One region of the Paenibacillus sp. ALE2 genome, then DNA from elsewhere that is predicted to be linked to it. Evidence: predicted binding sites of a transcription regulator. Region 1 holds the regulator's gene; the other holds the start of a gene.
The links. Region 1 encodes LexA, which represses DNA repair genes until DNA is damaged. Its sites were predicted from a motif close to CGAACATATGTTCG; they were not measured.
Positions count from the first base shown of each region.

Region 2: the regulator LexA is predicted to act here: its motif matches at 5,711-5,724, upstream of addB (helicase-exonuclease AddAB subunit AddB).

Region 1 covers NZ_CM134213.1:4,203,163-4,210,364, reverse strand. The annotation lists gene metH (methionine synthase) at 1-127, opposite strand, end outside; gene ACXHJ1_RS18465 (1,2-dihydroxy-3-keto-5-methylthiopentene dioxygenase) at 409-951, shown strand; gene ACXHJ1_RS18460 (HAD family hydrolase) at 1,049-1,843, opposite strand; gene ACXHJ1_RS18455 (hypothetical protein) at 2,000-2,509, opposite strand; gene ACXHJ1_RS18450 (DUF896 domain-containing protein) at 2,627-2,833, opposite strand; gene ACXHJ1_RS18445 (LysM peptidoglycan-binding domain-containing protein) at 2,942-3,310, opposite strand; gene lexA (transcriptional repressor LexA) at 3,500-4,126, shown strand; gene ACXHJ1_RS18435 (hypothetical protein) at 4,548-4,712, shown strand; gene ACXHJ1_RS18430 (hypothetical protein) at 4,754-4,894, shown strand; gene ACXHJ1_RS18425 (DUF2798 domain-containing protein) at 5,081-5,581, opposite strand; gene ACXHJ1_RS18420 (hypothetical protein) at 6,040-6,522, opposite strand; gene ACXHJ1_RS18415 (MarR family winged helix-turn-helix transcriptional regulator) at 6,684-7,157, opposite strand.
Region 2 covers NZ_CM134213.1:3,529,585-3,536,786, reverse strand. The annotation lists gene addA (helicase-exonuclease AddAB subunit AddA) at 1-2,081, opposite strand, end outside; gene addB (helicase-exonuclease AddAB subunit AddB) at 2,078-5,644, opposite strand; gene ACXHJ1_RS15465 (class I SAM-dependent rRNA methyltransferase) at 5,886-7,202, opposite strand, start outside.

The sequences.
Region 1 (7,202 bases):
AGCCTTCTAACTCTTCCCCACCAAAATCAGCGGCAGAAAGGTCTTCCTGCTGAATCATAGTGCCCATAGCCCCATCAAGAAGGAGTATTCTTCGTTGTAACGCATCCTGCAAGCTAACTTTATCCAAAATTTCTTCACCCCCGCAAAACGTTAAATCCTAGTTTAGCAGAAACCGTATCATTTAGATAGATTGAAGTAAAAACATACGTTTTATGCAGGCTATTCTTCTTTACAAACGACTTAGCTGATCTATTTTTGTAGTATGCATCGTTATAGACGAACGTCTTTAAACTGTATCGTATTACTATAGTCGTTCCCATATAAATGCTTCAGCCTGTATTGTACAACTGGTTAAGACATGGTATTCTTTATACAACATTAATCCAAGTGGAAAAGAGGGATTTGTGCATGGCAGAAATTTTTATACGCAATACGAATGAGCGAATTAGCGGTGAAGAGCGAGTACGTGAATTTTTGGAGAGCTACCAGGTATTGTATGAACACTGGGATGCTTCCAAGCTGCCAGGGGAGCTGCAAGAAAACTTTACTTTGACAGATGATCAAAAAGCCGCTGTTCTTAAAACATTTGAACCTGAAATCAAAGATTTAGCCGCACGTCGCGGATATAAAATCTGGGACGTCATCACTTTATCTGAAGCAACGCCGAATTTGGAGGAGCTGCTGGCCAAGTTCGAGCAAATTCACACCCATACCGAGGATGAAATCCGCGCCATTGTTGCTGGTAAAGGGATTTTTATCATTAAAGGCTCTGAAGAGATCGGCTATTTTAATGTAGAGCTTTCACCAGGCGACGTTATTTCTGTTCCTGAAAATACACCGCACTTCTTCACTTTAATGGAAAATCAAAAGATCGTCGCAGTCCGCTTGTTCATCGAAGAAAATGGATGGATTGCTGAACCGTTCGAAGATCCAACATTCACTACAGCATAGTTACGATGTATTGTGTCAATAAGAAAACTCCCTCTGCTCTGTAGCATATCGAGCGAAGGGAGTTTTCTTTATACTTGTTTAGAAGACTGTAGATTATTTACTTTAAAGATTGAATAATTCCATACAACTCAGACAAATGCTTGATTTGGAACTTCGGCTTGATCTCTGTAGTATTGGTTTTATCGTTCCGATTCAACCACACCGAATGTACACCAGCTGACAAAGCCCCTTGAATATCAGTCGTCAGCTTATCTCCTACCATTAAAGCTTGTCCAGGTTCAATTCCTAGAAGTCCCAAAGCATGCTGGAATATAGAAGGATCAGGCTTGCCCCGACCAAAAGAACCTGAAATGACAACATGATCAAAAAAAGGAGCCAATTGAGGAACTCCATCCAGCTTCTCCTGTTGTAGATCAGGGGAACCATTTGTCAGCAATAGCAGCTTGTATTGTCCCTTCAATTGATCCAGAATTTCAAACGTTTCTTCATATACATGTGGACGTGCACGTCTTTCCGAAGCAAATTGGGCAGCCAACTTTTCCGCCAACTCCTCATTATCTATCCCCAGTTGCTGAAGCCCTCTGCGCCATGATTCCTTACGATAAACAGGAGCCAACTGTTCCAATTGACGGAATTCAGGTTGCTCACCTGCTGTAAAATTCGCCCACAGTCCTTCAAACGGATTAATGCCAATCATTTGAGTAAAACTAAAGGTTTCATAGGATTCATACAAAGCGCGCGCTTCCTTGCGTACGGCTTCTTCCAGCGTTTTCGGATCAGCGCCTGTTTCTCGGGAGCCTGTTTGACATGCTGCATCAAATGCCTCTTCTACACTACGTTCATCCCACAGAAGGGTATCATCAAGATCAAACATTATCGCCTGAATCGTCATACGAATTATCCACTCTCTTTCCACTGTATATGTAAGCTTGTCTGTTTGGTCACGAATCAGATCATTATGTGTGCCCATATTAAGCAAGTGGCCGCACCATGTTATATGAAAAATAACATCATACGGCCTTACTTACAGAGCTACAGGCTAAATCGGTTATTTCTTATCTACCTGTATCTGATTGGATAGTGCAAATTTTTCAAGGCGCTCTGCGATGGCATCTGTATCATAGCGTCCCAGTGATTTTGTGAAAATAAAATTACCGCCCTTCCCTTTTCTTTCAACTGTAACGTAACCCTTTTCAATTTTGATGGCTTTCATGTCCCCTGCCGTCATCGGCCGTTCTCTGCCACCTTTTAACATATAAAGGGTATCTTTTCCCACTTTTAAATAAGGACGGCGAATGAAGAAGATAACAGCCAGCATCAAGTACAAGCCAAATACCAGCCAATCCATTCCCCGCATGCCGGTCTTAGTCAAAAAGTAACTCATAAGCATGTACAATACAGCAAGACCAGCCAGCATGATTGGCACAGTAATATTACGGCCACGGAAAATGTCCATTGCTGAACCTGCGCCGTTAATGGTTTGAATGCCTTGTTTCTTACGCGTTTTATTTAAATGCGCTGTGTTTTTACGTACTTTTCTTTCAAATGATCGGGCCATCTCTCAATTCCCTTCCCAATAAATATTACATTAAAACAATTGCCTTAAAGCTGATCTATATAGATACCAAGAAAGATACCTAATAACAAAAGGCAAATGACGCAGGCTTTAGCAACATTATTGCTTCAGCCCGCCATTTCCCTTCGACGTATCATCGTCCACAAATTCAATGGTTTCAAGCTGCTGCCGAAAATTACGGCGAATGTTGCCTAAATAAATTTCCCGAAGGTTGGCGCGCTCCGTGGTTTCCTCTTCCGTCAATCCTTCGGCTTTTGCTTTGCGCGCTAATTCATTAATGCGCTGTACCAAACTGTCTATATCCAAATTGTGTCCCCTCCATAAAAGCAAAGATATAATACACTTTGACATGTAGAAAAGAGCTTGTCAAGGCTCCCTCATTGCGCTCCTTGACAAGCTCTATAGTCTTATAGATCAGAAGGGTGGGAGCTTAAGTACCTGACCTGCCTGCACCCCCCGATCCTCCAAATCGTTAATACGTACAATTCCTTCAATATATACCCGTGTATCCATTCGTTCCGGTTTATGATTCACGGCAATCTTCCATAACGTATCTCCAGGTTGTACAGTCAGCTTAATCACTTCTTCATTGGAAACTGGAGGTGCTGCGAAAACCGTAAGTACACCTGCCCCTGCAACCCAAACGATAATTACTAGAATAAGAAGCTTAAGTAAAAGAGTATTGGTAAGAGCCTGTAACAAACGTACCTTACCCTCTTTTCGGGTCTCCTGTAAATTCTCTAAATTCATCGGAAAAATACTTTGATAAGTGCTATATTTCATAATTGGCCGCGTCCTCCAAACGTTTGTTCTTATGTTTTTCACAATATAACACGAACGTTTGTTTTGTTCAATAGAAAAGAGAACAAAAGTTCGTGAATATTTTTAGGGATTATTTAGAACTTATGTTTGTACGAACGGAGGTTCTATGCTATAATTTTCCCAAACGTTACTAAATGGGGTTGATACGGTATGTCTAAGATTTCGAGCCGCCAGCAGGCCATTCTTGAATTTATCCGCAATGAAGTGCGTCTAAAGGGATACCCCCCTTCTGTGCGCGAAATAGGCGAGGCAGTCGGATTGGCCTCCAGTTCTACGGTTCACGGTCATTTGGATCGTTTGGAGAAAAAAGGACTCATTCGCCGCGATCCTACGAAACCACGGGCTATTGAATTACTCGGTCAAGACGAATCGGATAACAGCAACTTGATTAATTACTCCATTAGTCGTGTTCCCGTTGTCGGCAAAGTAACCGCTGGTCTTCCTATTACGGCGACAGAAAATATTGAAGATTACTTTCCTCTTCCCCAACACTTTGTTGGTGAGGATAAAATATTCATGTTATCTGTTGTAGGCGAAAGCATGATTGAAGCTGGTATTGCTAACGGAGACTATGTAATCGTGCGTCAGCAGCAGACCGCTGATAACGGAGACATTGTAGTAGCTATGACAGATGAAGACGAGGCTACAGTTAAAACCTTTTACAAAGAAAAAGATCATATCCGGCTTCAACCTGAAAATCCAGCCTTTGAGCCACTTCGACTGACACACGTCAGCATATTGGGCAAGGTTGTTGGACTCTTCCGGGACTTCCACTGATTTATCGTGCTTTCTTCCCCGTTATACTACCACGAATATAAAACCGGCCGCCTAGGCGAGCCGGTTTTATATTGTTATTATGTTTACTATGTATGTGTCTCCAACTATTCTTTCCTTTTCAGCAACCTATATTGTCTCTACTATTATATCCGCCCCATTATCCGAGATAGTTCCACTCTGATCTCGAACTGTTTACTTTTATTAGCTAAACAAATGGAAATTTGACACATATGAACCTACGGTGACCTTCCTCTATAACGTAAAGTTGGGAAGGCGAACGCAGGCTAGCATGAGCTTTTTTTGTTAAACATTTAGGAACATAGGTACTAGCTTCTTTTTGTCTTTAGTAGATTTATGCTGATACATTACTAGCACAATTGACATATGTATATAGCAGACCTAAAGCAAAGGAGTTATGCAGATGATCAGAAATAGAGTTAAAACGTATAAGCATCGCATCGGGAAAAACAGATATCTGGTCGTTAAAGTCTTTCAAGCCGCAGCTGCTAAAACAGGAAGCGGAAATGCACTCGCAACTAACGCATTAAATATCAAAATTTCCAAGCGTAAGCATAAACATCATTAAGATTTAACCGTACCTTCATTTCTTTGAAGGGAGGTGATATTATGAGCAGAAGACACAGCAACCGTGAATTGAGAAGAAGAAGATTAAACATCCGTTCCAACCAAAGAGCCAATGCGCGTGCAAGAGGTAACGCACTGGCTGTTAATCTGTTTAGCGTGAATGATGGACAACGCAGACGTTAATAATTATTTTCAAGCAAAAAGCAGGAAGAATTCTTCCTGCTTTTTTTGTGTTAAATAATACACCAAACTACCAATCCCGCCAGTTATAGCTTCCTCAGACTTGTATCCGATTTTCATAACTTAAGCATTTCTAGCTGTAAAACCATTCATTAGCTTAACATTGCTGCAATGGATTTGCTCTATTATTTAATTTAATACTTTTTTATAAGGTCCCACTTGCCCGCTTTTCTTTATAAATTTTATAAACAAGGCTCGAACAACAGGACCCATAACCAATAATTGTAATGGATAGGCCAAAACAAAGTTCTTTATAAAAATTTCTAAATATGCTTCAAATAATGAATGATCGCCAATACCCTGACTTAGAATTGAAGTTAATAAACCGTAGAAAGACATAGAACAGGCCATTCCGAACACCATACATGTTGAAATCGTGATAATTAAAAATATTTTTTTGGATTTATCAAAAGGTAGGCTTAAAGCAACTTTTTTTGCTACAGGACCCACGATATATAAATCTAATATGAGCGCTATAATAAATCCAATTAGAAATTCAACAGCAATGGTAATCAAGCTAATTTTTCCAATCAATCCGTTAATCAAAAGATTATAGAAGGTCATAATAACGACCATTCCAAAACACATAATAACCCCAAAGTAAAAGCTTTCCTTTTTAGTTGTTGGCATTTAATTCAACCTTTCATTTTTGGATGTGATTATTTTAGCTGCAACCAAATTTTCATGTAAGTGAACTTTTTATGAACATATCGTAACAGACAAAGACAAGTAAGGAATATTCTTCAGAACTAGTGAACTATGTACAAACCCATTACACATGTATAACATTAAATACAAATAATAAAAAATATCTCTATTACTTTGTATGGCTCCAATGGAGATTATGCTACCGCTACACTCGATGGAAGTTTTGAAGGCCCTACCCGTTGGCTTAGTGATGGCGGTTTTCCAGATTTCGAAACACTTTTCCCTTCTTAAGAACAACACTACTTTCAACAATTCTCTAAAAGACTCTGTCAATAGTTGATGAAGTCTTATTTTATATTGAAAAATCCCCACTACCTTAGCTGGTCGGCGGGGATTTCGCTTATTTACAGTATTTACTTATACTGCACATTAGGAATTTTCTAATATTTGATTATAGCTGATCCTGCTTTAACCCACTCTTTGGATTCTAGTTGAATCCATCCATATACAGGTGAGTCAGAATCGATTTTTTGTTTTATCAGTGAAAGGTTTTCATAGTTGCTGGAACTGTAAAGCGACCCTGTCTTTGGCGCAACTTTTACTGTCAGAATATTTTTTATATTTGGTTCTTCATCAGTACTAGTCCAGACTAATCGATTGTAATAATTAGTGTTAAACGGGTTTTCTAAACCACTAATCGAAAATTTCACTCTTTTCCCGACAATAGATACATCTGTATATGCTGTGTCATCTTTAAAAATTACTAATTGAGATGAAACTAATTCCTGATTTAAAGAGTTTGTATAGGTGTCATGGGTGACGCTTGCTACATCTGCCGAGGCTGATAGCGGGGACAAAACTGAAAATAAGAGAGCAATTGTGGAGAAACATAAAGTAGTTTTCCTTCCTAATTTCATACTCATTATTTTCATCCTTTCCTTCCTATTTATCTTCATCCATAAACATACGGCTTATTGATTGTCAAAGTAAGGGGAGCTTTGTCTGACATAAAAAATACACATTCGGGTAGATTTCATTATCCACTTCTACTCTATATCCAAACTCCTTACATGCGGGTCACTTCTTAAGGTTGTGTTCCGTGGCGATGGAGTCCATTAAATTGCCTAAGCATTTGGTTAAAATTATGAAGCTCAGCATCTTCCCAGTCCGAAATTCGTTCATAGAAAACGGACTCTTTCTCCTTAAGCACATCAATTAATTTTTGCTGTCCATGCTCAGTAAGAGATAATACAATTCCTCGTCCATCACTTCGGGAGGCCTCTCTGTTCAAATACCCCAAAGACTCAAGCTGTTTGACAAGACGACTCACTGAACTTCGATCCATCGCAGTTGATTCCGCTAAAGTGGCGGCATTTGTTGGGCCATAAGAATACAGCCAACGAACAATATGGAAGGCGGCAGGTTGTAAGGAAGAGTCAAATTTCGCAGCAGCTCTGACATTCAGGGCGTGTGAAGCGCTGATAAGTGCGTTAAGCTGCTCGCCCAACTCAATCTCCAATTTCTCCCTTGGTTCATTTTTAACTTCATTATATTTCATCTTCAATCACCTTTCTCTCGTTCAAAAAACCACAAGTCAAATTTG
Region 2 (7,202 bases), 670 kb from region 1:
TCTTCGGTCAAGCCGACAATTGGCGAACGAAGCACGGATGCAAGCGGGATGTCCTGCTGCGGATTATCAATAATGTGCAGCAGGGACAACATTACCTCAACTTCCGTTGCTTTAAAAAAGCCTGTCGTCTGCTCTCCAGAGGCTGGGATGCCCTCAAGCCGCAATTCTTCCACAATTAAGGGAGCCCATACGCTTGCTGAACGAAGCAATATGACAATATCACCGTAGACTGCTGGACGCATCGCTTTTAATCCCCTGTCATAAATCAACAGTGGCTGTCCAGTATCTCCAGTCAGCTCCTTAATCCGTTGAGCGATTGCACGAGCCTCCAACTGAGCCGTTTCAAGCTCCGCAAGCTCGGCCAGCTCACTTTCCTGTAAAGCCGATTCGTCCCCCGTTTCAGACAACTCCGAAACCTCAGAAAGACCACGCCCGCCTTTATCAACTAACAGCAGCTCAGGTGCGTATGCAGATGTAGCGTCCTGCTCTGTCTTTTCGGGATAGGACGCGCCATGTACAAGCCACGCTCGCTCATCGTACTCAATTTCCGCCACATCCACACTCATAATCTGGCGGAACACCAAATTAACCGCATCGACAACTTCCTCTCGACTGCGGAAATTACGCGCCAGATCAATCAAAAAGCCATCTTCCTGCTCCTGTATACCGTACCGTTGATACTTATTCAAAAACAGCCCTGGCTCTGCCAGCCGAAACCGATAAATACTCTGTTTCACGTCTCCCACCATAAAACGGTTACCCGGTTCCTCGCGCGATACCAGTCTAACGATATCTTCCTGTACGGTATTCGTATCTTGATACTCATCCAGCAGTACCTCGTCGAACTGCGCCTTGTATTCAAGTGCAGCATCGGAAGGTAACAGCTTGTACGGAGTAGATTCGGGGTGTCTTAATATTTTCAAACAATAATGCTCCAAATCCCCGAAATCCACCAGTCCTTTTGACTGCTTGTGCTGTTGAAATCGTTCCCCGAAAGCAATCACAGTCTCCACCAGTTCGTCCATCAGAGGAGCGGTCGCATGCAGTTCCTCCAAATAAGCTTCTGCTCTCCGACCGAACAGGGAAGCCTTCATATCTGTAATCATTTTTTTGGCAGCCTCGCGCAGCGTCTTAACCCGTTCCTGCAATGCAGGCTCGGTTTGATCTTTTTTAACTGGCTTGAGCTTGCCAAAGGATGCTGCTTGAAATTGATCATACAAGGATGCCCACGGCTGTGTCTCGAGCTCTTGCAGTAATTCCTTCACCATCGCCGTATCCTCTTGCAATGTCATGGCATAGGGTGCAGGACCGCCAGGCTGCATAGCTGTTTCATGCGCCTGTTCCAGCAAACTCGCTGCTCCGCGCAACGAAAGGGCAGCATCCGTCAAAATACTACGAACCCAGGGAGTCTCCCCCAAAGCTGCTACATCCTGTACACGAAATGCTGCTGCCGTCTCGCGCAGCCAATGCTCCGGCCAAGGATGACTTTGAGAAAAATCATACAAACGCTGAACAAGCACATACATGGCATCATCGGTGCGTTCTCCACTAAACCAGTCGACCAGTCTGCGGAATGTGCTGCCTTCATCATGAAGCTCATATTTCTCCTCAAACAGTTCTTCTAAAAGCTCTTGGCGCAGCAATTCTGTTTCATGCTCATTCATAATCCGAAAGCCGGGATCAAGAGGAATGGCCTGATAATGCCTGCGGATGACCTCCATACAAAAAGAGTGAAGCGTCGTAATCGATGCTCGATTCAACAACGATAGCTGGCGACGTACATGTTCACTTTCCGGTTCCTGTTCCAGCACACGTTCCAGCGCTTCGCGTATCCGTTGACGCATTTCTGCGGCTGCAGCCTTCGTAAAGGTCGCCACCAGTAACCGATCTACACTGAAGCCGAGCTGAGGATCGACAATTTTACGAATAATACGCTCTACGAGCACCGCTGTTTTACCAGACCCCGCCGCTGCCGCAACCAGCATGTTGTTACCGGATTGCGAAATGGCACGCCACTGATCATCGCTCCACATGCTTCCTTCCGGCTTCGGCAAGCCTTTAGCATTTGACGTGCTTATCATTGCTTCATTCCTCCTTTCCCTTCCTGTGTATGACCCAGCAGATCCCAGACCTGATCCTTACCCGGTTTCCCCCATTGGTTGTAACCACTGCCTTCCAGACTGTCGTCAAATTGACAAACAGGCTTAAAAGAACAGAAAGTACATGCCGTTTCTTGCTGGATGCGATAAGGTTCAATGGCAACATCGCCTTCCGTCATCCGTGTGCCAATCGTCCGAATATTGTTGCGCACCGACGCTAACAGGCTATCCCACTGTTCAGGCGAAGCAACGGAAGCACTGCTATAAAAACTGCCGTCTGCTTTCACTGCAACAGGTAAAATAGAGGAATATCCTTTGTCCAATGCTGTATCCATTTGCCCAACTACATCCCGATCCGCGAGCAATAATCCCTTCATCTTAAAACGTTTCAAGAGCTCCTGACGCGCCTGTTCTGCGCTAAGACCGTTAGGCGATTGCAGCATCGGATTGTGGACGTGAAAATACAGTGTACCCGCCGGATAAGCAGTCTCGCCCAACCATTCCTCCGCCGCATTCAGCAGCACGTCCAGGTATGTGAGCATTTGCAGGGATAAGCCATAATACACCTCATGCAGCTTAAGATCCTTTTGGCTAGACTTGTAATCAATGACACGCAAAAGCAATCCTTTTTCTCCTTCTGCCACATCCACACGGTCAATCCGTCCGACAATTTCCATCACCACGCCGTTATCTAACCGGAAGCTTAAGGGAGGAAGCGGCTGACCCGGTCCGAAGTCCAACTCCAGCCCAATCGGCTCAAAGCTACCTCTCCGTGCATGTTCACCCAAAATTAATGAAGCACGGCTCACAATGTCTTTTAACTTGTGCAAAATATAGCCATACCGCTTGGAGCTCATTAAAATCTCGCCTTGCAGTCGAGGAGCAAGACGCTCCACCGTACTTTCCGCCTCTTGGCGGCATTCCTCGGTAGTGAGGCTTCCCCAGCTGACATTGCGTTCACGCAGATTGATCGCCATCTCACCAAGCGCTGCATGGAATAATTGTCCGATATCCGGAGCCTTCAGACGATACATTTGACGTTCCTTCAAACGAAGACCATGAGAGGCAAAGTGAGAAAATGGACATGCGACAAAACGTTCCATCCGAGATACACTGGTACGCAGCTTGCTGCCATACAGACGGCGGCTCGTTTCCTTCTGCATTTCGGCATGATTCTCGTAAAAAAGTGAGGTCAACAACTGACGCAGCTTGTCCTTCTCACGTCCCTGCTGGCTGGCATACCAGTTATATACCTCCCACCAGGGAGATAAAATATCACCGCCACGCCGCCAATGCCGTAATTGCGCAATGAGCTGCGGCAATGCCTCAGACGGATGGGAAGCATACTCCCATTGCGTCGTCCAAGCGTCTTCAGGCAAAGGGTATCCAGCCAGTGGACGTTCATCCAGACCAGGAAGCAGTTGCCGCACATGTCGCACTAACTCCGACGGCAGCAATGGCTTGCCTTCTTCATCAGTCACCGCATAGCTCATCCATAGGCTTTTACCAGCAGAGGTCAGGGCCGTATAAGCGAGAAACCGTTCGTCCAACAGACGTCTTGTCATATCTGGCGCCAGCTCTATACCTTGTTCATTTAATGCCGTACGCTCCTGCTCATTCAGCACCCCATCCTCATGGAACACAGCCGGCATTACACCTTCGTTCATCCCTAGCACAAAGGCATGTTGAATGCCGGATACACGTGTACGGTCCGTATTTCCGACCAGCACCTGATCCAGAGCCGGTGGAACAAGCCCCATACGGAACTCAGCCAATCCCGTTTCCAGCACACCCGCAAACAAAGCAGTGTCCAGTCGCTCATCACCCATCATTTCGACGATTTGATCCAGCAGTTCAAGCACCGCCTCCCATACCTGACGGTGCTCCTTCGCCTGCTCGGGATTTCCAGCTTCTTCTGCCTGATGAATGAAGGCGTCCAGCTTGTGACCGATTTCTGCATCCTCCAGCAACAGATATACAGCTTCGCTCTTCTCAAGCGCCGTTCGTGCCTTACCTATACGCTTCTCAAACGCATGCAAAGGCGTCACAATCACATCTCGGCACAACTCCATCAAATCCAGCGTTTCATCCCGTTGACGGTTCCGTTCCTGTTCCTCCAGCTCCAGCGACAAACTGGGCACAGCCTGCCACGCCCGACCATCTGTCCAACGGCTACCTTGTATTCCGCAGGCCAGCACATAGTTTTCCAGACGGTCCATCTGCTCGCGGCTCACTCGACCGTCCAGCGGCAATAGAAGGTCTGTTTTGACCGCACGAAATACATCCTCGTATCGCCAGCGTCGCTGCACGATATCCAGTGAAGCCCGAATCAATTCCACCAAGGGATGATGAAGTATACTTCTCCGCTGATCCAAAAATACTGGAACCTGATACTGCTTGAATATCGGTTCCACCCATGGCTCATAATCTTCAATATGACGCACAAACAGGGCCATTTCCCGATAACGCGCACCTTCATCGCGGGCCAGGCGGCGCATTTCGCGTACGGCTCCTTCCAGCTCGGCACGACGATTTGCCGCAGCATGCAGTTTTATACCCTTAGGTTCTGTACCTGCCCATTGCTCTCGTAGCTGCTGTAGCCCCAGCCGCTGTTCCTGATTCCGCAGCCCTGTGCGATGTTCGAAATTAGCCTCCAAATACGCCAACGCTGGACGTTCCTTAAACCTAGGCATCGGATCGGGGCGTAATAACTGTGTCTGCGTTTCAATCATCAGCTCCTCTGCCATTCCTTTAAGCTTGACGTAGGTAGCCGCTGAAGGATGAAACAAATCCAGCTCATGTGGAAGCTGTCCGCTATCGTAGCTGCGGTTACAGGTCAGCGCCACTGTCAGCGAGGAGGCGTGCAGCATAAGCTGCTCCACCACCTTGTATTCATGTGGTGTAAACCTCCGGTAGCCATCCATCCAAATGTCTGCTCCGCGCACGAGGGAAGACTGTGCAATCTGTTCTGTCAGCATGCGAAGCGTATCTTCACCATCGATATATTTAAGCGTCAGCTCCCGTTCAAAATCCTCATAGATTAGACTGATATCCTTGAGCTTGCCTCTTAAAATCGGAGTGGACTCCCCCGCAGCATGCATTCTATCCAGTTGCTCCGGTACAGACCGAGCATCATTTCCGTACTGCTTTAGCTCTGTGAACAACGTATTCAACCGATCCACAAAACCGAGTTGGTCTCCTGAATCTTTAAATAAACTCAGTTCATCCTTGCGACGACGAATAATTTTATATAAAAGCATCTTCTTGCCTTCTTCCGTTACAGGCACCAGTGCTGAACCCCCTGTTTCCTGCATGACTAAATAGGCAAGACGATGGAATCCCATCACCTGGGCGCGCACCGACCCCTGAATACCGTTTCCGACTTCGGTGAGCAACGCATGCTCTGAAGCAAATGACGATTGCTCAGGCACAAGTAACAGCATAGGCTTACCTAGCGGCTCCTCGCGTAACATAGAGGTCATTTCATTACGGATTAACGTGCTTTTACCACTACCAGAGCGGCCAATCAATAAGCGGACCGACATGATGCCGCCTCCTTTCTAACCAACAACATTCTATTAAACAGTATAGCATATCAGGCAAAGGAGAAAAGAACGTACGTTTGCCATGTTGTAGCAATTGGGCTCTTCTCAAAAACAAACAGTCCCGCAGGGTGGCTTGGTGCAAGCCTTCTCTACAGGACTGATGTATACTAAAAATGAGTTTGTTTTCACCTATTTATCTTTATCGCCTAATAGTAGATTAATTTTGACAAGGGTATGAAATCTACAGCTGTGTCCGGCTGCGTACCTCAAAGATGGCAAATTTCAAATAATGACCTTCCTCCACACCTAAAATTTGGGGATGGTCCTTCCCTGCCGCTCTCCAATCTACCAGTCGGAGGATTTTGCCGGCATCTGCAGCCGCTTCCTTAATCGTGTCCAAAAACAGCTCCGGCCGCATATGGAACGAACAACTCGCTGTTACCAAATAACCGCCCTCATTGACGAGCTTCATTCCGTGAAGGTTGATATCTTTATATCCACGTGTAGCTCCTTTGACAGCACTCTTCGTTTTGGCAAAAGCCGGCGGATCCAGAATAACGACGTCAAAGGTACGTCCGCCACCCGCAGTCAGCGGCTTAGATGTATCTCCTTTGCCGCCCGCTCGCGCGGTGCGTTCCTCTACACCTTTAACCTGATTACGTAAATATTGAAAAGCATCGTCGACGACAAACTCGACGCGATCCTCAAAACCGTTCAGCTTCACATTATCCCGAGCACTTTCAATCGCATGTTCAGAAATATCCAGACAAGTTACTTTTTTCGCACCATGTTTACACGCATTGAGCGTAAAGCTACCTGTATGTGAAAAACATTCCAATACAGTTGCACCGTCCCAGAATGGGAATTCAACAACCTTACCACTTTTATTCACAGGCTTTATGACCGTTGTATCTTCATCGCCTGGGTTTGCAGCTACTTCTTGCAACGTAATTCCGCTACGCGCTCCCCAACCTGTCATCAACGGCGCGATGGCTGCACGATTTTCACGCTGGTCAAAGAAATACCCCGTCTTTTGTCCCTCTTCGATATCGACCTTGATTTGTAAGCCATTTTCCGTCACCACCACATGGCGCGGGCAATCGCCGTACAAAGGACCCTTCGTCTGTTCCAACCCTTCCAGCTCACGGATGGATACATCACTACGCTCATATATACCAACTGGCCCCATTACTTCAACAAGTGCATCTCTGATTTCTTCCCTGCGCCGATCCATGCCAAGCGTTAACAGCTGAACGACCAATACATCACCAAAACGGTCTACAATCAGCCCAGGCAAAAAATCAGCCTCGCCGTACACCAAACGATAAGCGTTTCCTCCGGTCACAAAGCGTTCGCGGTGCTCCAAGCAATTGCGGAAACGTTGGGCAAAGAAGCTTTGGTCCATCACTTCTAGCGGCTCATAGGACATCACACGCACTGTAATTTGTGAAGCAGGATTATAGTAACCTGTCGCCAAATAACGCCCCTGATGGTTCAGGATGCTGACCAAATCACCGGCTTCAGGATCACCCTCAATCTTGGCTATTTCATTTTTAAA